Regions from separate parts of the Aquipseudomonas campi genome, predicted to be linked through region 3. Evidence: predicted binding sites of a transcription regulator. Region 3 holds the regulator's gene; each other region holds the start of a gene.

Region 1 (5,916 bases), 1.8 Mb from region 3:
GGGGTTCTGCGGCATATCGATTACTCCTGAGTCCAAGGCGCCAGTTTAGCAGCAGGCTACAGCCGCCAGAGCAACAGGCGTGAGTCGCGCCAATCCTGCAGCTCGATGATTTCCTGCGCCGGCACCTGCGGAATCTCGAAACTGTTGCTGATCAGCAGGGCACCAGGACGCATTTCCTCGCGTGCTTTCTGCCACAGCTGCGCCATCGGGGCCGGCGAGAGGAAGCAATAGACCACGTCGTACGAGCCCAGCGCCTCGTGCCACAGGCTGCGGTAGCGCACCCGGCAATTACGGTACGGCAGGCAACGCAACCAGGCGCAGAGAAATACCAGCGGCGCCGTCTCCACCCCGTGTAGACGCGCCTGCGGGTAGTCACGCGCCAGCTGCACCAGGGTGCCCGCCAGACCGCAGCCCAGATCGATGAAGCGAAAGTCCGCCGGCAGCCCGGCCAGGCGCTCGCTCAGGCGCTGGCGGGTGCGCGCGCCACTGAGGTACAGCGGCACCTGTTCGCGAAAGCTGTTCCAGTTGACCAGCAGCAGCAACACGAAGGCACCGAGGAACCACCAGGACGGCAACTCGCGCACCTGCAGGGCCAGCAGCGCCGGCACGAAGGCGACGTTGAGCGGCAACCACCAACGGCGCAAACCCAGCCAGTGCCCCAGCGCCGCGGCCAGGCCGCCCTGCAAGACGGCAGCCTGCCACAGCGGCAGGCGCCAATCCGCCAGCTGTTTGAGCAACACCAGCAACAGCGCCACGCCGAGCAGGGCCAGCAACTGGGCGAGCAACGCCAGTACGGCCGGGTAGCGATTACGCAGAAGATCGAACATGGGGCGACGGACATCCGGCAGTAGTTGAAGGCTGCGCCTGTTGTACCAGCTCAGGAGTCTCCACAGCCAGCACCCGGGCCGCGTGCTAAACTCGCGGCCGTTTCACTTCCCCCGGAAAGGTCATGGCCAAACGCCAACTCACCCGCCGCCAAACCTGGCGCATCGATAAAGTTCAGGAAGAGCGTGCCGCCCGCGCTGCCAAGCGCGAATCACGCATGCTCGACGAGCTCGAGGGTGGTGACCTGGGTCCGGAGCAGATCGGCCTGGTAATCGCCCACTTCGGCATTCAGGTCGAGGTCGAGGCACTGGATGGCGAACAGGCCGGCCAGGTCTGCCGCTGCCACCTGCGCACCAACCTGCCGACCCTGGTCACCGGCGACCGCGTGGTCTGGCGTGCCGGCAACCAGGGCATCGGCGTGATCGTCGCGCAGCTGCCGCGCAGCTCCGAGCTGTGCCGCCCGGACATGCGTGGCCAGCTCAAGCCGGTGGCCGCCAACGTCGACCTGATCGTCATCGTCTTCGCCCCGCTGCCGCACGCCCACGCCAACCTGATCGACCGTTACCTGATCGCCGCCGAGCACGCCGGCATCCAGCCGCAGCTGCTACTGAACAAGGCAGATCTGGTCGATGAAGAGAACTCAACCCATCTCAACGGCCTGCTGACCACCTACCGCCAGCTGGGTTACCCGCTGCTGGAAGTGTCCGCCCACGAAGGTGGCGGCATGGATGAACTGCAGAAGCGCCTGGATGGGCATGTCAGCGTGTTCGTCGGCCAGTCCGGGGTCGGCAAGTCTTCCCTGGTCAACAGCCTGCTGCCCGGCGTCGACACCCGTGTCGGCCCGCTGTCGGAAGTCACCGGCAAGGGCACTCACACCACCACCACCGCGCGGCTGTTCCACTTCCCCGGCGGCGGTGAGCTGATCGACTCTCCCGGCATCCGCGAATTCGGCCTCGGCCACGTCAGCCGCGACGACGTCGAAGCCGGCTTCATCGAGTTCCGCGACCTGCTCGGCACCTGCCGCTTCCGCGACTGCAAGCACGACCGCGAACCTGGCTGCGCCCTGCTCAAGGCCTTGGAAGATGGCCGCATCCAGCCAAACCGGATGGCCAGCTACCGGCATATCCTGGCCAGCCTGCCAGCCGCTGAATACTGATCTCCGCTAGCGCAAAAAGCAGAAGGCCGCGAAATTCGCGGCCTTCTTGTTTCGACACCCACTACTCGCTGGGCTCGTCGAACTGCAGGGCACCATCTTCGAAGATGTTCAGCTTCTCGCGCAGCTCAGGCGCCGGCACCGGCGCATCCGCCGCGGGCGGCTCGGCACCGAAGGGAGCAATTCCCGGATCCGGCAGGGCATCGGCCGGCGGGGCGACCTCACCATCACCGTCCTGCTCACCCTCGATAGCACGCTGGGCCTTCTTGGTCAGCACGATGATATCGATGCGCCGGTTGACCGAATTGAACGGATCATTGCGGTCGAACAAGGCTGACGAGGCGTACCCCACCACCCGCGCGACGCGCTCGTCCGGATAGCCACCGGCGACCAGGGTGCGGCGCGCGGCGTTGGCACGGTTGGCCGACAGTTCCCAGTTGCCGAAATCGCCTTCGCCGGCAAAGGGCTTGGCATCGGTGTGACCGCTGACGCTGATCTTGTTCGGCACCGCCTTGATGGTCTCGGCGAGGATCAGCAGGATGTCCTCGAAATACGGCTGCAAGCGCGCGCTGCCGAGGGCGAACATCGGCCGGTTCTCGGCATCCATGATCTGGATACGCAGGCCATCCTGGGTGATCTCGAAGAGGATCTGGTCCTTGAATTTCTGCAGCTGCGGATTCTCGTCGACCTTGGTCTGCAACTCCTGCAGCAGCATCTCCAGACGCTCCTGCTCGACCTGCTCGGCCAGTTGCTCAGCCTGCTTGATCTCCAGCTCCTCAGGCGTGTCCTCGGTATCCACCGTGGACTCCAGAGCATCCGGGGCATCTTTCATCTCGGGATTGAGCGTGCGATCCGGCGCCGGAGTCGGCGTACCACCGAGGTCGATGACGTAAGGACTGGCGCTTTCGGTGAAGCCGATAGGGTCCTGGAAGTAGCCGGAAATCGCCCGTTTCTGTTCGGGCGTAGCCGAGCTCATCAGCCACATCACCAGGAAAAACGCCATCATCGCGGTGGCAAAGTCGGCAAAGGCAATCTTCCAGGCACCACCATGGTGGCCGCCGGCGACCTTCTTGACCCGCTTGACGATGATTGGCTGGTTGTTTTCCATGGCCCTTAGCTACCGCGCATGGCCTGTTCGAGCTCGCTGAAGCTCGGCCGATGCGCGGGAAACAGCACCTTGCGCCCGAACTCCACGGCCAGCGTGGGCGGCATGCCGGAAGCCGAGGCCACCAGGGTTGCCTTGATCGCTTCGTAAAGGTTCAGCTCTTCCTTGGCATCGTGCCCCAGGGCATCGGCCAGCGGGCCGAAGAAACCGTAGGAGGCGAGAATGCCGAGGAAGGTACCCACCAGTGCGGTACCCACCTTTTCACCGATCTGCGCGTTGTCCGCGGAAGCGAGGATCGACATGGTGATCACGATACCCAGTACCGCGGCGACGATACCCATGGCCGGCATGCCGTCCGCCACCTTAGCCACGGCGTGGGAGGGATGTTCGAGTTCTTCCTTGAGCCCATTGAGCTCCATGTCGAACAGGCCTTCCAGCTCATGCGGGGCCATGTTGCCGGAGGACATGATGCGCAGGTAGTCGCAGATGAACGCCGTCATATGCGCATCCTTGAGCACGGCCGGGTACTTGCTGAAGATCGGGCTGGCGTTGGGCTCCTCGACATCCGCCTCGATGGCCATCATGCCTTCGCGACGGCTCTTGTTGAGGATCTCGTAGAGCAGCTTCAGCACCTCCAGATAGAAGGTGTGGGTGAAGCGCGAGCTGAACATCTTCAGCGACTTCTTGAACACATGCATGAAGGTGCTGCCGGGGTTGGCCTGGAGAAAGGCACCCAATGCTGCACCGCCAATGATCATCACCTCGAAGGGGTGGATCAGCGCCATGAACTTACCGCCCGACAGAATGAAGCCGCCGAGCACGCTGCCGAGTACGACCAAAATGCCGAGGATTTTTGCCATAGGGGAAATGAGCTTGAAAGGTGAGTCGTAAGGGTTCTGTAAAACAACCCTTCTATTTATCGGAAGTATTGCGCCAGACTATAGGCAGTAAAGGCGAAAAGCCAGTTTGGCTCAACCTGCATGCCCACTCAAAAGCCCGTTCCACAAACGCTCGACGCCTGGCTCAAGCAGCTCGACGGCGCTCGCCTACCCGTTGCCAGCGAACAGCACGAGCGCGTGCGCAAAGCCTTGCTCGACAGCCGCCGCTCGCTGCGTGAAATCGCCGAGCTGATGCAGGATAGCCCAGCCATTGCCCTGACCCTGATCCGCGAAGCCAACCGCAAAGGCAGCAGCCTCAGCGAGCCGGCCGAAAGCCTGGAACAGGCGCTCACCCGCCTGGGCCTGAGCCGCACCGAAGCCCTGCTGAACCAGATTCCGGCACTGGATGTGGCACAGATTCCGCGTGAGCTGCGCCAGCTGCAACTGATCAGCCTGCATGCCGCGCAACAGGCCAATGGCCTGTTCGCCAATCGCCTGGCACGCCTGCGGCAGGAGATCCACTGGGGCAGCCTGCTGTTCTTCGCCCCGTTGTGGCCACTGGTATACAACCACCCACAGCTGTTCAACGAATGGGAACAGCGGGTGCTCGGCAAAGGTGAGCCGGCGGCGCGCGTCGAGCGCGAACTGCTCGGTGTCCCGCTGCTGCAGCTGTGCCTGGCGCTGGCCCGCCACTGGCGCCTGCCAGACTGGATCGTGCAGGGCTATCGCCTGCTGGTCGAGGATCGCCGCCTGCTGGTCAAGGCACTGCATATCGCCCACGACAATGAACATCCCCTGCACCAGCAACAGATGCTCGACGCCGACCCGCACCTGCGCCGCTGGCTGACCCAGCCCGGCAACAGCATCCTGCTGGCCAACGGCCTGGCCCTGTCTGCCCACCACAACTGGAGCTGCCAGCATAGCCAGCGCTGGCAACGCCTGACCGGCCTGTACCTGCACAGCACGCTGGGTGAAGTACAACAACTGGTGCATCAGCAAGCCGTGCAGAGCGCCTGGCAACATGCCCAAGCTGATCTCTGGCATCCGGCCGAAGCACTGCTGTGGCCGTGGAATGCCTGCCGCCTGCAGTTGAAGTCGCCCCCTGCTGTCGTCAAAAGCGAGCCGAACGAGTGGAAGACCCAGTGTGCCCGCCTGCTGGCCACCCCCTCGTCCTTTGCCAACACCCTGCAGCTGACCGATTGTGCCCGCGCCGCCCTGCTCGCCAGCGGCTTCCCGCGCGTGCTGTTATTGCTGGCCGATCGCACTCACACGCGCCTGATCACCCAGCAGGCGGCGGGCCTGCCGCTGGAGGCCGGGCAACTGCGCCTCGAACCGGCGCACAGCCAGGTGCTCAAACGCCTACTCGCCCAGCCCGGACAGCTGCGCCTGAGCCCCGCCAACATGGCGCAATTCTCTGCGCTGCTGCCGGGTAGCCTGAAGGCCCTGTTCGCCGGCGAACACCTGCTGCTGCGCTCGCTGGCCAGCAATGGCCGGGTAGTGATGCTGCTGATCGCCGACCAGAACGGCGGCGCGATCAGCGACGGCCAGCTGCAGGTCTTCAGCAAGACGGCCCAGTGCATCGAACGGGCCCTGACCAGCTTTGCCCGCCGCGGCGCTTAGAACCGGTTTACCACCTCCTGACTGTCGGCCCTACCACGTTATCGGGACAGCTTTGCCCGCCGCGGCGCCTGGTCTTCCGCTACAATTGCGCCCTTTGACCGACCCCGAGGCCCTGCATGTCTGCCTTTTCCTCCCTGCCGCTGGTGATCGAACCAGCCGAGCTGGCCGACCGCCTGCAAGCACCCGAACTGATTCTGGTCGACCTCAGCACCGCCGCCCGTTACGCACAAGGGCACATTGCCGGAGCACACTGGGTCGACAGCAAGCGCACCCAGCTGGGCCAACCGCCGGCGCCGGGCCTACTGCCGGAAAAGACCCAGCTGGAAGCCCTGTTC
Region 2 (5,916 bases), 1.5 Mb from region 3:
GGGCGAGTACGTCTACAAGTTCGTCCCCGCCGGGCGCTTCGACGCTTCCCAGCCCCAGGCCAACCGCGACCTGCTGGATCAGGGCACCCTGTACGTTGCGCGCTTCGACGCCGATGGCAGCGGCCAGTGGCTGGCGCTGGTGCATGGGCAGAACGGTCTGACCGTGGACAACGGCTTCGCCGATCAGGCCGAGGTGTTGCTCAACGCCCGCGCCGCTGCCGACCGCGCCGGCGCCACGCCGATGGACCGCCCCGAGTGGGCCGCCGTGCATCCCAAGACCCGCGAGGTCTACGTGGCCCTGACCAACAACGACGGCCGTGGTGCCAAGCAGCCCACCGACAAGGCCAACCCGCGCCCGCAGAACCTGCACGGCCAGGTGCTGCGCTTCAACGAACAGAACGCCGACCCGACCGCCACCGCCTTCACCTGGGAGCTGTTCCTGCTGGCCGGCGAGAATCGGGGTGCCAAGGGCCAGGATGGCCAGCCAGTACCGGTCAACCTCACCGGCACCATCAATGGCGACCTGTTCTCCTCGCCGGACGGCCTGGCCTTCGATGCCGCCGGGCGCCTGTGGATCCAGACCGACTACGACGACAGCGAAGCGCCGATGCAGGCCATGGGCTGCAACCAGCTGCTCTGCGCCGACCCGGCCACCCGCGAAGTACGCCGCTTCCTGGTCGGCCCGCGCGGCTGCGAAGTCACCGGCCTGGCCTGGAGCCCGGACGGCAAGGCCATGTGGGCGAACATCCAGCACCCCGGCATCAGCTTCCCGGCCAGCGACGGCAAGACCCGCCCGCGCTCGACCACGCTGCTGATCACCAAGCTGGATGGTGGGGTGATCGGTAGCTGAGGCGAGGGCGCGGTAGGGCGGGTGCAACCCGCGTGTCTGGTGCTCTGAACACGGCGCGCAGCCGGCGGTGACATGGCTATCGCGGCTGAAGCCGATCCTGCGGGAGAGGCGGCTGGCTCAGGGCTGGCGCGTGGCGCTGTGACAGTGGGCCAGCAGTTGCGCCAGGCCGGCCCGATAGGTGGCGGCGTCCATTTCGCAGCTGTGTTTGCTGATGGTGTAGGCCAGCCCGAGGCGCTGCTGGGCGCGGCTGGCCAGGCGGTAGAAATGCGCGCTTTCGGCCACGCATTCGAGCTGGCCCCAGGCGATGCGCTGTTGCTGGCCGTCAGGCGTGCTGACCAGTACGCCCTGTTCTTCGAGCGTCCACACATGCAGGCCGCGCAGCCGAGGCAGACTCTTGCTCAGTTGCTGACGCAGGCTGCGTTCCAGGCGCGCGGCGCTGTGCTGGCGAATGCGCGCACTGCGGGGTTGGCCGGCCTGCACGGCGCGTTGCAGCCAGGGCGCGGCAACGCGACGCCACAGCAGGAGCACCAGGCCGATCACCAGCAGCGTGGCGATGCTGCTGGGCGCGCTATAGCCGCCCTGCACAAGCAGCGGCAGCAGAGCGAGTAGCAGCACGATCAGACCCAGGGTCAGCGGGGCGAGCAGGCGTGCCTGCCAGTGCGCCAGGCGTTCAAAGGTCTGCTCATGGCTCGCCAGGCGGCAGGCAATGATGTCCTCGGTCAGTTGGTGCAGCTCGGCAGCATCCATGCTGAAACGCAGTTCCATCAGTTTTCCTTGGTGAGCGTTGGGTGTGGGCCAGTGTCGCATGCTTGGCGCGAGCCTACCGCTAGTTGATACAGATCAACCGCACTCTGGGCGAGGGGCCTAAAGTTAAGACTCCACGTTGCTTCGCAGAGGATTTGCAGATGAACAGATCAATACGCCTGGGCAGCCTTCTTGTGCTGCTCGCAGCCGGCAGCAGCTGGGCCGCGACCGATGCCACGACCGAGCAGCAGTGGCAGCAGCACATGAGCGAAATGCAGCAGATGCATCAGAAATGGATGGCCGGCAAGACCCCGGAAGAGCGGCAGAAGCTGATGCAGGAGCACCAGCAGGCCATGGGTGGCGGCATGCAGATGATGGGCGGTTGCCCCATGCACGGCGGCAAGCAGGGCATGCCAATGGGGCACGGCATGGGCATGATGCAGCTGGACACGGTGGAACAGGTGGATCAGCGTATCCAGCACATGGGGCAGATGATCGAGCAGCTGCGCGCCCACCGGGCGATGCTGGAGAAGTCCTGATCGGTTCTGCAACGACAGGCCAAACAGGTTCTGGGCAAGAGGATGGTGCATGAGTGAGCAGTACGGTGTCGGCGACGCCTCCTACCGGGCCGCGGGTGGTCTGCAGGGCTTGCGCCGGCTGGTGGACGATTTCTATCGCTATATGGACGAACTGCCGCAGGCCGCCGAGGTGCGCGCCATGCACCCCGCCAGCCTGGCGCTGGCGCGTGACAAGCTGGCCTGCTTCCTCAGTGGCTGGCTCGGCGGACCGAAGCTGTTCGGCGAGAAGTACGGGCCGATCGCGATTCCCAGTTTCCATGCCCAGTGGCCAATTAGCGCTGAGCACGCCGAGGCCTGGCTGAGCTGCATGCAACAAGCCATCGCCGTGCAGGGCTACGCGCCCGATTTTGCCGACTATCTGCTGACCCAGCTGCGCGTGCCGGCGCAGCGCATCGTCCAGGCCAGTGCCGCGCGCCACGGCTGATTCGGCTACGAAGGCGGCTGAGCTAGAGCTGCAATTCAGTCCCCCGGCGTGCCTGCTCGCCACTGGCTATGGCGGTTTGCGCGCGGACGCAGCGCGGCCTGCTCACTGCATGCCGCTGGGCGCAGCGGCAGCCTGGATTACACTGCTGGTATCGCGCCGAAACCAGGCCTCGCCATGCTGATCCCGCTTGTCCAGCGTTATGCCCGTTCAGCCAGACTCGTTGGCCTGCTATCCACTGCGTGCGCGTTGTTCGCGCTGCTGCCGGCCGTGGCGCAGGAGTACCGCGTGGGGGTGGAGCAGGTCGATTACTACCCGATCTACTCGGTGGCCCCGCCGGACTACCAGTACCGGGGGTATGCCCGGGAGCTGCTGGATCTGTTTGCCGCTCACGAGAACATTCGCCTGCAGTACGTGGCATTGCCCGTGCGCCGGCTTTATCACTCGTACCTGGCTGGGCAACTGGATCTGGTGTTTCCGGATAACCCGCGCTGGAGCCACGCCGCACTACCGGTAAATGCCATCCATTACTCGCAGCCGGTGATCAAGTTTCAGGACGCCATGCTGGTAAAGCCGGAGCGGCTGGGGCAGCCGCGTGCCAGCTTCCGCAAGCTGGGCTTCGTGCGCGGTTTTACCCCCTGGAAGTTCCAGGCCGAAATTGCCGCCGGGCAGGTGGAAATCCATGAGGCGCCGAATCCGCAAGGACTGATCCACATGACCCTGGCCGGCTATATCGACGCGGCCAACATGGCGCAGCAGGTGGCGCACTATCACCTGGTCCGTCAGGGCCAGCCGACGGGGCTGGTGGTCGAGCCGGCACTGCTGCCGCTCAGCGACAGCTACTACCATCTGTCGAGCATCCGCCATCCCGAGCTGATCCGGCGTTTCGATGCCTTCTTGCGCAGCGAAGCGCTGGCGGTTGCCGCGCTGCAGGCCAAGTACGGTCTGTAATACCGCTCAGCGCGTCATCTTCTTCACGAACACCACGACGAACAGGGCCATGGTGAAGCTGCCGGCGAAGGCCTCCAAGGCGGCAATCGGGCGGGCCAGGCCGTGCGGTGTGATGTCGCCATAGCCCAGGGTGGTGAAGGTGACCACGCTGAAATACAGGCAGCCGGCCAGATCCGCCAGGTTGGCCAGCCAGCCGCGCTCCAGCGCCAGGCGCAGCGGCAGGTCACCGTGGCGCACGCCGACCAGGAAGTAGAGCAGGCCGCAGACGAAGATCAGGCCCAGGGAAAACAGCACCACATTCAGCGGCTTCTCGCCGTAGCCGCTGAACAGGTCGACCAGCCAGGACAGCAGGCGCTTGCCGGAGAAGCGCGGCATCTGCAGGCGGCGCATGACCATCTCGCGGTGGAAGAAGATCCCGGCCTGCTCGAACAGCCCGGCCTTCTCCAGGTGCAGGCGCAGGTTGCGGTAGGTTTCCTCGGCCTCCTCGAACAGCTGGCGGGCGGCGTCACTGTCGCCGGCACGCTGGCGTTCGCGGCCACGGCGCTCCTGCAGCAACTGGCGATCCCAGATCACATTGTCCAGGCGTGCACCGTCCAGGCGGATACCCAGCAGGTTGCAGTCGCGCAGGTCGGCGCAGTGCAGATTGGTGCCGCGCAGGTCGGCCTTCATCAGCGAGCTGCCACGCAGGTCTAGGGCAAACAGGTGGGCGTTCTGCAGATCGGCGCGGTACAGGTCGGTATCGTGTAGCTGGTAGCCGCTGCGACTGCCGTGGTTGACCAGGTCGATCCCCGCCAGCGCGGCGCGCTTGAGCTGGAAACCCCGCATCGGCTGGCCACTGCGCGCGCGGGCTTGCAGGGCGTCACCCAGGCTTTCGGCCAGGTGCGAGTCGGTTGCGCCATCGCGCCAGGCGTCGTCTTCGATCGGTTCCGCAGCCATGGGGCAATCCTCCGCTGTCTGCAGGCAAGCCTAGTTGCCCTGCGGACGAATGGCGGCTGCTCGGGCTAAAGAATCCTGCGCTACGGCCGATGTGCAGGTGTCAGCCCGAAATGGGTTGGCCGGCCTCGGCAAGGTAGCCGGCGCTGCTCAATGGACTGAATTTATGGCGTTGACCCTCAGCAATGCTTCCTCGCTCGGCATTCAGCGCAGCCTGAGTGAGACGTCGCGTGCGCTGGATGTCTCGATGCAGCGACTGTCCGCCGGTTATCGGATCAACAGCGCCAAGGACGATGCGGCCGGGCTGCAGATTGCCAACCGGCTGACCAGCCAGATCAGTGGCCTCGGTGTGGCCGTGCGCAACGCCAACGACGGCATTTCCCTGGCGCAGACCGCCGAGGGCGCGCTACAGCAGTCGACCACTATTCTCCAGCGCATGCGCGACCTGGCCCTGCAGGCGGCCAGCGGCTCGAATGGGCTCAGCGAACGCAGTGCCCTGCAGGAGGAAGTCGCGCAGCTGCAACAGGAGCTGACGCGCATCGCCGAGACCACCAGTTTCGCCGGGCGCAAGCTGCTCGACGGCAGCTTTGGCTCGCAGCTCTTCCAGGTCGGTGCCAACGCCTTCGAGACCATTGCCATTGGCCTCGGCAATTACCGCTCCGATACCCTTGGCAGCAACGTCCGCGACCTGGTCAATGGCACGCTCGGCGCCGCGACGGCGGATCAGCTCGGTGGCTTGCTGGAACAGGCCGGCACGTTGGCGGACAACGATGTCAGCAGCGAGCTGACTATTGCCGGCCGCGGCACGGCGACCTTCGATGTGGCCGGCTCGGCCAGCCAGGTGGCCCGGGCGATCAACCGGCAGAGTGAAACCACCGGCGTCACGGCCGATGCGCGAACGGTGCTGCAGCTGACATTCAGCGCCGACGACATCTACTCCTTCGAGCTGTATGGCCGCAACAGCGAGGCGGTAAGCATCCACGCCGAGGTCGAGGACGGTGATCTCGGCCTGATGGCCGAGGCGATCAACGCCCGGGCGACCACCACGGGCATCAGTGCGCGAGTCGAGGGCGACAAGCTGTGGCTGACCAGCGAGTCCGGTGACGACATCGCCATTGAGTCCTTCCTGTCGAATGCCACGGGCACCGCGCAAGCGCAGAACTTCGACTACCAAGGGCTCGAGGAACTGACGGTGGCGCTGGCGACCCTGGACGACGATTCGGCGCTGCGGGCCATTGGCGTGGTGCGTCTCACCAGTGCTGTGGCCTTCTCCAGCCAGGCCGCTGCGGCCACCCTCGACGGCAGTGTGACGTCGAATACCAGCAGCCTGGAGACGGTCGACGAACTGGATCTGCTGACGGATATCGGCGCGCAGATCGCCATCGGCGTGATCGACGGCGCGCTGATTGGCATCGACAGTAGCCGCGCCAATCTGGGGG
Region 3 (5,916 bases):
ACTCTCGCGCTCTTCCGGCATCTCGATACCATGGTCGACGGCGTTGCGCACCAAGTGCACCAGCGGATCGGCCAGGGCCTCGACCAGGTTTTTGTCGAGATCGGTTTCTTCACCGATCAGTTCCAGATTGATCTCTTTCTTGAGCTGGCGCGCCAGGTCGCGAACCAGGCGCGGGAAGCGGCCGAAGACCTTCTTGATCGGCTGCATACGGGTCTTCATGACCGCAGTCTGCAGATCCGCAGTCACCACATCGAGGTTGGAAACGGCCTTGGACATGGCCTCGTCGCCGCTGTTCAGGCCCAGGCGCACCAGACGGTTACGCACCAGCACCAGCTCACCGACCATGTTCATGATCTCATCCAGGCGCGCGGTATCCACCCGCACCGTGGTCTCGGCTTCACTGGCGGCTGGCGGGGCTTTGTCTGCTGCGGGGGCTGGCGAAGGTGGTGGTGCGGCAGCTTTTACCGGTTCGGCCTTGGCCGCAGGTTTGGCGACTGGCTTGGCGGCAGCAGGCTTTGCGGCAACAGGTGTGGCCGGCGGCGCGGCTTTCACCGCCGCGACAGGCGCGGCGGCCGGCACCGCGGCCGTTTCATCGAACTTGCCTTTGCCGTGCAGCTGATCGAGTAGTGCCTCGAATTCGTCATCGGTGATGTCGTCGCCCGCTGCTGCGCTAGCCGGCGCTTTGGAAACAACAGGAGCGGGTTCTTCCTCAGCCGCTACGAACTTGCCCTTGCCGTGCAGCTGGTCAAGCAGCGCCTCGAATTCGTCATCGGTGATCTCGTCACCGGCCTTGGTCGGAGCTGCCGCAACGGCAGCCGGCGCAGCTACGACAGGCTCGGCGAACTTGCCCTTGCCGTGCAACTGATCGAGCAATGACTCGAATTCGTCATCGGTGATTTCATCACCGGAAGCTGCCACGGGAGGCGCGCTCTGCTCACCCGGTTCACTGATCGCTTCGAGCAACTGCTCGAACTCGCTATCGGTGATGTCACCAGAAGCGACCTCAACTGGCGCCTCTTCGGGCTCCAGTTCTGCTTCGGGCTCGGCGACTTCATCCGCGCTTTGCGGGTCAGCCAAGCGCGCCAGCGCTGCCAGCAACTCGGGGGAAGCCGGAGTGACAGTCGTGCGCTCGCGCACCTGGCTGAACATCTCGTTGACCGCATCCAGAGCCTGCAGCACCACGTCCATCAGTTCGGCAGTGACTCGCCGCTCACCCTTGCGCAGGATGTCGAAGACGTTTTCCGCGATGTGGCAGCACTCCACCAGCTCGTTCAGCTGAAGGAAACCTGCGCCCCCTTTGACCGTGTGAAAACCGCGGAAAATAGCATTGAGCAGATCCGTATCATCCGGTCGGCTTTCCAGCTCGACCAGCTGTTCGGACAGCAACTCAAGAATTTCGCCGGCCTCAACCAGGAAGTCCTGGAGGATTTCTTCATCGGCGTCGAAGCTCATCGGTGCGCTCCAAAGGCTCTGTTAGAGCCTTAAAATCCCAGGCTGGACAGCAGATCATCGACATCGTCCTGATTGGATGCGACGTCCTCACGCTTATCGGCATGAATCTGCGGACCTTCACCCCGGGAAGGCTCTTTTTGTTGTTCTTGCTCGGCGCGTAGCGCCTCGTGGTCATGCTGGATACCAGCAAACCGATCGACATGGCTGGCCATCAACACCAGCTTCAGCAGATTTCCTTCAACCTCGGTGACCAGTTGCGTCACGCGCTTGATCACTTGGCCGGTCAGGTCCTGATAGTCCTGCGCCAGCAAAATGTCGTTCAGGTAACCGGAGAGCTTCTGGCTGTCACGCTCGCTGTGAGCGAGGAACAGTTCGATACGTTTAGCCAACTCGCGGAAGGCATCGGCGCCCAGCTCGCGGCGCATGAACTTGCCCCAGTCGGCGCTGAGACTCTGCGCCTCGTCACCCAGGCCATTGACCAGCGGCGCGCTCTGCTCGACCAGATCCATGGTGCGGTTGGCCGCTTTCTCGGTCATCGTCACTACATAGGAGAGCCGTTCAGTAGCATCACTGATCTGCGAGATTTCCTGAGCGTGGGGATTACCGGGATCGATCTGAAAATTGACGATGGCGTTGTGCAATTCCCGCGTCAGCCGGCCAACTTCCTGATACAGGCCACGGTCGCGGGTCTGGTTGAGTTCGTGAATGAGTTGTACGGCTTCGCCAAAACGGCCTTTTTCCAGGCTGTCGACAAGTTGCGTTGCATGCATCTTCAGGGTCGATTCAAGCTCGCCCAGGGAGTCATCGTGTGCCATAGCGCCCTCGTGGCGAACATCAGCCATTAACCCGCTCGAAGATCTTTTCGATCTTCTCCTTCAGCACCTGAGCCGTGAACGGCTTGACCACGTAGCCATTCACCCCGGCCTGCGCGGCCTCGATGATCTGGTCACGCTTGGCCTCGGCCGTCACCATCAGCACCGGCAGGGTTTTCAGGCGATCGTCGGCACGCACCGCGCGCAACAGGTCGATGCCGGTCATGCCGGGCATGTTCCAGTCGGTCACCAGAAAGTCGAAGCTGCCACTCTGCAGCATCGGCAATGCGGTCACCCCGTCATCCGCCTCGGCGGTATTGGTAAATCCCAAATCACGCAAGAGGTTCTTGATGATCCGTCGCATCGTCGAGAAGTCATCAACGATGAGGATTTTCATGTTCTTGTCCAAGTCGACCTCCGTACAGTCTTAAACGTCACCGGCCCCCGGAGACGCCGCAATCATGAAACCGGTAGCCCTTCAGCTGGCCCGCCACTCACCCAGACGCGCACGCAAACGTGCGGCGCACTGGCTGTGCAGTTGACTGACACGGGACTCACTGACTCCCAGGACCTCACCGATTTCCTTGAGATTCAGTTCTTCGTCGTAGTACAGCGCCAAAACCAGGCGTTCGCGCTCCGGCAAGTTGGCGATGGCTTCAGCCAGCGCCGACTGGAAGCGCTCGTCTTCCAGCTCATGCAGGGGTTCGGTCTGGGTGCTCCCGGTGTCTTCATGCATGCCGCCATGTTCACCGTCCTGCATCAGGTCGTCGAAACTGAACAGGCGGCTGCCCAAAGTGTCGCCAAGAATGCCGTAGTAATCCTCGAGACTCAATTGGAGTTCGGCCGCAACCTCTTGATCTTTAGCGTCTCGACCCGTGCGGGCTTCAATCTTTCTGATTGCGTCGCTGACCATGCGGGTGTTGCGGTGTACCGAGCGCGGTGCCCAGTCGCCCTTGCGCACCTCGTCGAGCATGGCGCCACGGATGCGGATACCGGCGTAGGTTTCGAAACTGGCGCCCTTGCCTCCGTCATATTTCTTCGAGGCTTCGAGCAGGCCGATCATGCCGGCCTGGATCAGATCATCCACCTGAACACTGGCCGGTAGCCGTGCCAGCAGATGGTAGGCAATACGCTTGACCAGCGGCCCGTAGCGCTCAATCAGCTGGTGCTGGGAATCCTGCGCCTGCGCCTTGTTGTACATACGGAGTCCACTGGCTGCTGCTGTCATACCGCCGTTCCCGCGATCGGTTGCTGCACCAAACGTTCGACGAAAAACTCCAGATGGCCGCGCGGGTTGGCCGGTAAGGGCCACGTGTCGACTTTCTGGGCGATCGCCTTGAACGCCAGTGCGCACTTCGAGCGCGGGAAAGCTTCATAGACCGCGCGCTGCTTCTGCACGGCCTTGCGGACTGACTCGTCGTACGGCACGGCACCCACGTATTGCAGGGCCACATCGAGGAAACGGTCAGTCACTTTAGTCAGCTTAGCAAAGAGGTTGCGACCTTCCTGCGGGCTGTGGGCCATATTGGCCAGAACACGGAACCGACTCATGCCGTAATCGCGGTTGAGCAGCTTGATCAGGGCATAGGCGTCGGTGATCGAGGTCGGTTCATCGCAGACCACGACTATCACTTCCTGGGCGGCGCGAACGAAGCTGACCACGCCATCACCGATGCCGGCAGCGGTATCGATCACCAGCACGTCGAGGTTGTCGCTGATGTCGCTGAAGGCCTGGATCAGGCCGGCATGCTGCATGGGCGTCAGTTGCACCATGCTCTGCGTGCCGGAAGCGGCCGGCACCACACGAATGCCGCCGGGCCCCGGGATTAGTACGTCCTTGAGGTCGCACTCGCCGGATATCACGTCGGCCAGGGTGCGCTTGGCCGTGAGGCCAAGCAGCACATCGACGTTGGCCAGGCCGAGGTCGGCGTCCATCAGCATGACCCGACGGCCGAGATCGGCCAGCGCCAGTGACAGATTCACCGACACGTTGGTCTTGCCGACGCCACCTTTGCCGCCGGTCACTGCAATCACCTGTACGGGATGCAAACTACCCATGTTTTCTACACACCTTGTCTTGCCTGGACTGGGCTGATCGGGCAACTACACCGACCTTTCCTCAACACTAGATCGCCTTGACCGCTACTGCCTGCCCTAACCCGCCCGCCTGGCCGGATTGTGGTACAGACCGGCGAATACATCTGCCATGGCTTCTTCGCTCGGATCTTCCGTGGTTTGCAGGCTGACGGCGCGACTCACCAACTGGTGGCTGCGCGGCACCTGCACATCGTCCGGAATCTTCGGCCCATCAGTCAGATAGGCTACCGGTAGATGCTGGCTGATAGCCAGCCCTAAAACTTCGCCAAGGCTGGTGGCTTCATCCAGTTTACTCAGGATGCAACCGGACAGACCGCAGCGCTTATAACTATGGTAGGCCGCCTTGAGCACTTGGCTCTGGCTGGTGGCGGCCAGCACCAGGTAATTTTTGGCATTCACGCCGCGCCCTGCGAGGCTTTCCAGCTGCATGCGCAGAGCCGGATCGTTGGCTGGCAGGCCGGCGGTATCGATCAGCACCACGCGCTTGCGCGCCAGCGGTGCCAGAGCTTGAACCAGCGACTGGCCCGGATCGACCTGAGTCACCGACACATTGAGGATACGCCCGAGAGTCTTCAGCTGCTCCTGGGCACCGATGCGGAAGCTGTCCATACTCACCAGGGCAATGCTCTGCGAGCCGTATTTGAGTACGTAGCGCGCCGCCAGCTTGGCCAGGGTGGTGGTCTTGCCCATGCCGGCCGGGCCAACCAGGGCGATCACCCCACCCTCTTCCAACGGCTCGACTTTCGGCGTCTTGATCGCGTGGGCCAGATGCGCCAGCAGCATGCGCCAGGCCTGGCGCGGTTCGGCCACCTTGCCGACACGTTCCAGCAGCGCCTTGGACAGCTCAGCGGACAGGCCCATGCGCTGCAGGCGACGCCACAGATTGGCCTGTTGCGGCTTGCGGGTCTGCAGCTGGCCCCAGGCAATCGAGCCCAGCTGCACTTCGATCAGTTCACGCAGGCCATGCAGCTCAAAGCGCATGGCATCGATGGCGCCCTGGTCGGCGCTCGGGCGAGCAGCCACGGGGGCCGCCTGCGGGGCTGCCGGGCGCTGCGGTTTGACCATCGAGGCCGGCAGCTCCGGGGCAATGATCGATTCGTTGGCGAACAGCTGGCGATCCTTGCGCTCATCGGCACTCGCCCGGCTGCTCAGGTCGGCCTGGGCAGTGGCGATCTTCGCCTGGGTCTTGCGCAGCTCGGCTTCCAGCGCCGGGTTGGGCTGGCGCACCGGCTCGGCCGGCAGCTGATAGTCCAGCGCGGCAGTCAGCTCGACACCGCCGGCCACCCGACGGTTGCCGATGATGGCAGCGTCGGCGCCCAGCTCATCGCGCACCAGTTTCATGGCTTGACGCATATCGGCGGCGAAGAAGCGTTTGACTTGCATGGCTTAGAACCCTCAGTTCTGGCCGACCGTGGCAACGATCGTGACCTGCTTGTTATCCGGTATTTCCTGATAAGCCAGGACATGCATGCTGGGTACCGCGAGCCGCGCAAAACGCGAGAGCATCGCCCGAACCGGGCCGGCTACCAGCAGGATCACCGGTTTGCCGAGCATT
Region 4 (5,916 bases), 2.0 Mb from region 3:
CCACGCCAGGAGTCGTTGGTCTGGCCGGAGATGCCGTAGCCACGGCCATCGTCTTCGCCACCCAGGTGGGTGATGCCGACGGTGCCGAAACCGTTGATGAGGGCTTCGCCTTGTTCCAGCGCGAATGCCGAGGTGCTGGCAAGGCAGAGGGCCAGGCCGAGGACGCGGGCAGTAGTCATGCGGTGATGCTCCGTTGAAAGGATTAAACGCGGAATTGGGCCGTCGCCGCGCGCAGGTGATCCCCTGTGCTGACCAGTTGCTCGCCTAGACGGGCAGTGGCCTCGGCCCCCTGTGCGGTTGCTTGTGCGTCCTGCTGCAACACTTGGGTTTCTTGTTGGATCGAACTCGACAGGCCGATCTGCTCATGGGTGAACTGAGCGATGCCGGCGTTGAGCTGGTTGATCTGGCCGACGGCCTGGGCAATCGCTTCGAGCACCTGGGTGGCCTGTACCGAGCGCTCGATGCTGGCCTGGGCCTTCTCGCCGTTGCTGGTCATCACGTTGAGCACGCCGTTGGCGCTGCTCTGCAGGCGCTGGATGATCTGCTGGATCTCGGCGGTGGAGGCGGCGGTCTTCTGCGCCAGGTTGCGCACCTCGTCGGCGACCACGGCAAAACCACGGCCCTGCTCGCCGGCACGGGCCGCTTCGATGGCGGCGTTGAGCGCCAGCAGGTTGGTCTGTTCGGCGATGCTGCGGATCACGGTGAGCACCGAGCCGACCTGCTGGGTTTCTTCTTCGAGTTGCTCCATGGCCTGCACGGCGCTCATCACGCTGCTGCCCAGGTCGCTGATGCTGGTCGACAGGCTGCCGATATTCTGCCGTGCGGTTTCCGCCTGGCGGGCCGCGGCATTGGCTTCTTCGGAGGCCTGCTGGGAGCGGTGGGCGACTTCCTGAATGCTGCTGGTCATGGTCTGGATATCGCGGCCGATCGAGTCGGTGTGGTGCTGCTGCGACTGGGCGTTCTGCTTGGCGCCCTGGGTCAGCTGATACAGCTCCTGCGACATCTGCCCCAGCGGGCTGGCGGCATCGATGGTCTGGCGGATGGTGCCCTGGAGTTTTTCCAGGAAGCGGTTGAACAGCTGGATCATCTCGCCGATCTCGTCATTCGAGTCGACATTGACCCGCCGGGTCAGGTCGCCTTCGCCACGGGCGATGGCTTTCAGCGAGTCGATCACGCCATGCACGTTGCCCATGATGCCGCGGATCACCAGTACCGAGCCGATGCTGACCAGCGCCACCAGCAGGATCGACAGGCCATAGCCGACGCGGGTGGTGGTGGCGTTGTCGGTGCGCGCCTGCGCCAGGGTGGTCTGGAAGTCTTCGTAGGCATGGGCGCGGAAGACGTCGCCGAGCTGCTGTGCCTGGCTCAGGTCAGTGGCCATGCGGTCGAGGCTGGGGCGCAGGTCCTCGAAGCTGGCGCTGCCCTTGACCAGTTGCTCGGAGGCGGCCAGGGCATTGTCGGCATAGCGCTGGATGGCGCTGCGCCAACCTTGCAGTTCATCGCTGCGGGTCGGGTTGTCCTTGGCCAGGCCCTGCAGCTCCTGCTGCTTGCTGGCGATTTCTGCGAGCACCTTGCGCGCATCGTCGAGGGTCGCCAGCTCGCCGGCGGCCACCGCGTTGTTGAACAGGCCGGGCAGGCGCGAGAACTGGAAGATCACCGCGTCGGCTTTCTCCAGGGTAGGAAAACTGTGGGTTTCCAGCGTCACCAGGCGCACATCGTTATCCGCCAGCTGCAACGAGCTGTAGCCCACATAGAGCAACAGTCCGCACAAGGCAACGGCGGGTAACAGCGACAACTTCAGGGTCAGCGACAGATTCTTCAACATGGCAGGTGTACCCAAATGGGGGCGCGAAGTGTACAGGAAGCCAGTTAGTAGCTAGAGGCCACTTATTGGTCATGGTTTGACCATGCGTATTTATGCTGGTCTGCCCTAACTGTCGGCCGACCTCCGTATTGCTATAGCCAGAAAACCGCGTTTCTGCCCGCCAACTGGGGCAAATCGCCATATTTGCGTCGGTATTGGGGCGGTTGGAGGGACGAACGGCAGATGCCGCACTAGAATGGCCTGATAAGAAAAAGGAGAGACGAATGCGCTCCGTGATGTGGCTCGTCTTGCTGTTCAGTACCCTGACCCACGCCGCCAACCCCCTGCAGGAAGCCATCGCCGAGCTGCAACCCAGCTCCCTGGCGGCCGCCGAGCAGCGCGCCGAGCTGGCCTGGTTCGCCGCCGCGGGCAAGCCGTTTGCGGGGGTGCAGGTGCGCGTCATCGCCGAGCACATCCCCACCCACTGGTACGAGGCGACGGTGCTGGCGCCGTTGTTCAGCAGGCTCACCGGTATTCGCGTGATCCACGAGATCAGTGGCGAGGACGACGTGGTGAACAAGCTGCGCACCCAGCAGCAGACCGGCCTGCCTCTCTACGATGCCTATGTCAGCGACAGCGACCTGCTCGGTCAGCACTTTCGTGATGGCCAGGTGCTGGTGCTCTCCGACTTCATCGCCGGCGCCGGCGCCAGCGTCACCTCACCGACCCTCGACCTCGCCGATTTCATCGGCCTGCCCTTCGTCACCGCGCCGGACGGCAAGCTCTACCAACTGCCGGACCAGCAGTTCGCCAATCTCTACTGGTATCGCCAGGACTGGTTCGAGCGCCCGGAACTGCGCCAGGCATTTCGCGAGCGCTATGGCTACGAGCTGGATGTGCCGCAGAACTGGTCGGCCTATGAGGACATCGCGGCCTTCTTCACCGAGCAGGTCGGCGAGATCGATGGCCAGCGCGTCTATGGCCACATGGACTACGGTGGCTACGACCCCTCGCTGGGCTGGCGCCTGTCCGATGCCTGGCTGGGCATGGCCGGGGTGGCCGACCTCGGTTTACCCAACGGCCTGCCGGTGGACGACTGGGGTATTCGCGTCGAAGGCTGTCGCCCGGCGGGCGCCAGCATGGCCCGTGGCGGCGCGCTGGACAGCCCGGCGGCGGTCTATGCGGTGCAGCAGTATGTCGACTGGCTCAAGCGCTATGCCCCGCCTGAGGCGCAGCAGATGAGCTTCAATCAGGCCGGCAATATCGCCGCCCAGGGCCACGTGGCCCAGCAGATCTTCTGGTACACCGCTTTCACCGCCGACTACACCAAGCCCGGTACGCCGGTGGTGGATGGCGAAGGCAAGCCCAAATGGCGGGTCGCGCCGTCGCCGCGCGGCGCTTACTGGCAGGACGGCATGAAGTCCGGCTATCAGGATGTCGGCGCCTGGACCCTGCTCAACACGACGCCGCTGCGCCAGCGCCAGGCGGCTTGGCTGTATGCCCAGTTCGTCACCGCCAAAAGCGTGTCGCTGCGCAAGACCCTGGTCGGGCTGACGCCGATCCGCCGCTCCGACCTGGACTCCCCGGCCCTGCTCGCCGAGGCGCCGCGCCTCGGTGGCCTGGTCGAGTTCTACCGCAGCCGCGCGGCGCGGCGCTGGACCCCCACCGGGGCCAATGTGCCGGACTACAGCGGCATGGCCAGCCTGTGGTGGCGTCAGCTGCACCCGGCGATCAGCGGCAAGCTCAGCGCGGCGCAGGCGCTGCACAACCTGGCGGTCGCCTTCGACCAGCACCTGCAGGTTGTGGCTCAGCGCCAGCAGAACCCTTGTGCACCGCAGCTCAATCCACCGCGCGGGGCGCAGTACTGGTTGCCGCAGCCGGGCGCGCCCTGGCCGCAACTGGCGGATGAGCGCCCGCCTGGCCGCACCCTGAAGTACCAGGAGGCCTTGCGTGCGTGGGATTAGCCTGTTGTTGCTGAGCCTGCTCAGCCTGCCGAGCGCAGCCGCCGAGATCGAGCTGTTTGCCTGGGAGCGGCCACCGCTGGTGCAGCAGAGCCTCGATGGTCAGGGTGCCGGGCTGGTGCCCGAGTTGACCCGCGAGCTGTTTCGGCGTGCCGGCATCTCCTACCAGTTAAGTTTTCTGCCGCTGCAGCGCGCCCTGGTGAAGGTCCAGCAGGAGTCCAACGGTTGCGTGTTGCTGGTCGAGCGCCGCCAGGAACGCGAGCCCTACTACGCTTGGGTCGGTCCGCTGCTGATCTCGCGCCTGGGACTGTACGCCAAGGCCGATGACGACCTGCAGCTGGACAGCCTGGAGCAGGCGCGTGGCCTGCGCATCCTCAGTCATCAGGGTTCGGGGGCGGGTGACTACCTGCAGGGTGTCGGTCTCGACGTGCTCTATTCGAACAAGGAGTCGCTCAACCTGAGCATGCTGCAGCGCAGCCGCGCGCGGCTGTGGGCGACCAGCGCGGCGGTGGTTCACGCGCTGGGGGCCAAGCCCGCACCGCGTGAGGTGCTGCCCTTCCTGACGCTGATGGAAGACATCGCCTGCCATCCGCAGCTTGATCCAGCGCTGCTGCAGCGCCTGCAGACGAGCTTGCAGCAGATGTACCACGAAGGCTGGGTGCAGGCGCTGTACCAGCAGCATGGCGTGAGCCTGGAGTAGAACCTGTCCACGATCTCCTGTCCGTCGGCCATACCGCGTTAAAAACAGGCTCGGAATGCTCATTTACAGCTCGTAAACTCCGCTTCCTCACCTGTTTTTGCCTTGTCTGGCTCTAGTCCAAAAGATCGTGGACAGGTTCTAAGCGCCGGGGCGGCTCAGCCGCGCTCTGGCTGCCAGTGTCTGCGCGAGGCCCGTCCACTAAGAGTGCCCCGTTAGCGGAGGCTGTTCCCCGGGCATAAAAATGGTTCTTCGCGGAATCAGGGGGAGATGATGATTGACGCAGGGCTGGCACGTTTGTGTGAGGTTGCCTTGCCTCGATGCGCAGCTGTTTATCGAGCAAGTCGATAGCTCTGGTTTCGCCCTCCCGGGCGACTCACTTTTTCCAAACGCGGAAAAAGTAAGCAAAAACGCTTTCCCCGATCATCCGGCCCTACGCTTCGCTCCGGGTCCGCTCCCTCCATCGTCGCTCCAGGGGCCCGCGCCGAAGGGCCATCCCTGGCCCATCGGCGCTCTCGCGACATCCATGTCGCTCAACCCCTTACGCAACGATTCCGCTCGCCCTTCTGCACGGGGCGTTTGGTGTTGCCTGGAAGTTCTGCGTCTGGAAAAGCATCAGGCCACTCGGAGCCCAGCCCCGTCAGGAGGCCGACTGGAGGTGTTGCGTAGGGGGACGAGCCGCAGGGATGCGGCGAGAGGCATAACGGGCCATGGATGGCCCGTGTATGCCGGGCCCCCGGAGCGGCACCGGAGGTAGGGAACCCCGCCGCAGGCGGGGCCGGATGTCGGGCGCGCTTTCTCTTTGGTTACTTTCTCTTTCGCGCGAGCAAAGAGAAAGTAACTCGCCGGGAGGCGAAACCAGAAGCTTCGAAACAGTCAATAAGCAGCCATGCCCCAAATACAACCGGTGGCAAGACCGCTTTTCCCCGAAATTATGCGAAGAACCATAAAAAAACCGCCCCGGAGGGCGGTTCTTTCACAGCTGCGGCGAATTACAGACCGTTGGCGGCCTTGAACTCGCGGCGGCGGCGGTGCAGGACCGGCTCGGTGTAGCCGTTCGGCTGCTTGGTGCCTTCGACCACCAGTTCCAGGGCAGCCTGGAAGGCGATGTTGCTGTCGAAGTTCGGCGCCAGCGGACGGTACAGCGGGTCAGCGGCGTTCTGCCGGTCAACCACCGGCGCCATGCGCTTGAGGCTGGCAACGATCTGCTCTTCAGTGACGATGCCGTGACGCAGCCAGTTGGCCAGCAGCTGGCTGGAGATACGCAGGGTGGCGCGGTCTTCCATCAGGCCGACGTCATTGATGTCCGGCACCTTGGAGCAGCCGACGCCCTGGTCGATCCAGCGCACCACGTAACCGAGGATGCCCTGCGAGTTGTTGTCCAGTTCGTTCTGGATTTCCTCGGCCGACCAGTTGGTGTTCGGCGCCAGCGGGATGCTCAGGATGTCGTCGAT

Evidence for each region. The regulator FliA, encoded in region 3, starts transcription of late flagellar genes. The targets are predictions, from matches to a motif close to CTAAAGTTTNNNNNNNNNNNGCCGNTAA.
Region 1: motA (flagellar motor stator protein MotA) is a predicted target of FliA. The motif match lies at 4,000-4,027, and genes of this name have one in related genera.
Region 2: HNE05_RS02035 (flagellin N-terminal helical domain-containing protein) is a predicted target of FliA. The motif match lies at 4,546-4,573, and genes of this name have one in related genera.
Region 4: HNE05_RS18445 (methyl-accepting chemotaxis protein) is a predicted target of FliA. The motif match lies at 1,935-1,962, and genes of this name have one in related genera.

The regions. Positions count from the first base shown of each region.
Region 1 covers NZ_CP053697.2:3,812,944-3,818,859, forward strand. The annotation lists gene orn (oligoribonuclease) at 1-15, opposite strand, end outside; gene HNE05_RS17605 (class I SAM-dependent methyltransferase) at 57-827, opposite strand; gene rsgA (small ribosomal subunit biogenesis GTPase RsgA) at 950-1,981, shown strand; gene motB (flagellar motor protein MotB) at 2,043-3,086, opposite strand; gene motA (flagellar motor stator protein MotA) at 3,092-3,943, opposite strand; gene HNE05_RS17625 (HDOD domain-containing protein) at 4,064-5,581, shown strand; gene HNE05_RS17630 (rhodanese-like domain-containing protein) at 5,698-5,916, shown strand, end outside.
Region 2 covers NZ_CP053697.2:467,730-473,645, forward strand. The annotation lists gene HNE05_RS02005 (PhoX family protein) at 1-850, shown strand, start outside; gene HNE05_RS02010 (hypothetical protein) at 968-1,615, opposite strand; gene HNE05_RS02015 (hypothetical protein) at 1,756-2,133, shown strand; gene HNE05_RS02020 (group II truncated hemoglobin) at 2,183-2,596, shown strand; gene HNE05_RS02025 (substrate-binding periplasmic protein) at 2,771-3,544, shown strand; gene HNE05_RS02030 (ion channel) at 3,551-4,480, opposite strand; gene HNE05_RS02035 (flagellin N-terminal helical domain-containing protein) at 4,644-5,916, shown strand, end outside.
Region 3 covers NZ_CP053697.2:1,988,282-1,994,197, reverse strand. The annotation lists gene HNE05_RS09220 (chemotaxis protein CheA) at 1-1,452, opposite strand, end outside; gene HNE05_RS09215 (protein phosphatase CheZ) at 1,482-2,267, opposite strand; gene HNE05_RS09210 (chemotaxis response regulator CheY) at 2,287-2,661, opposite strand; gene fliA (RNA polymerase sigma factor FliA) at 2,743-3,492, opposite strand; gene fleN (flagellar synthesis regulator FleN) at 3,489-4,322, opposite strand; gene flhF (flagellar biosynthesis GTPase FlhF) at 4,419-5,744, opposite strand; gene flhA (flagellar biosynthesis protein FlhA) at 5,757-5,916, opposite strand, start outside.
Region 4 covers NZ_CP053697.2:4,003,347-4,009,262, reverse strand. The annotation lists gene HNE05_RS18450 (hypothetical protein) at 1-179, opposite strand, end outside; gene HNE05_RS18445 (methyl-accepting chemotaxis protein) at 203-1,825, opposite strand; gene HNE05_RS18440 (ABC transporter substrate-binding protein) at 2,089-3,768, shown strand; gene HNE05_RS18435 (substrate-binding periplasmic protein) at 3,755-4,465, shown strand; gene HNE05_RS18430 (malate synthase G) at 5,455-5,916, opposite strand, start outside.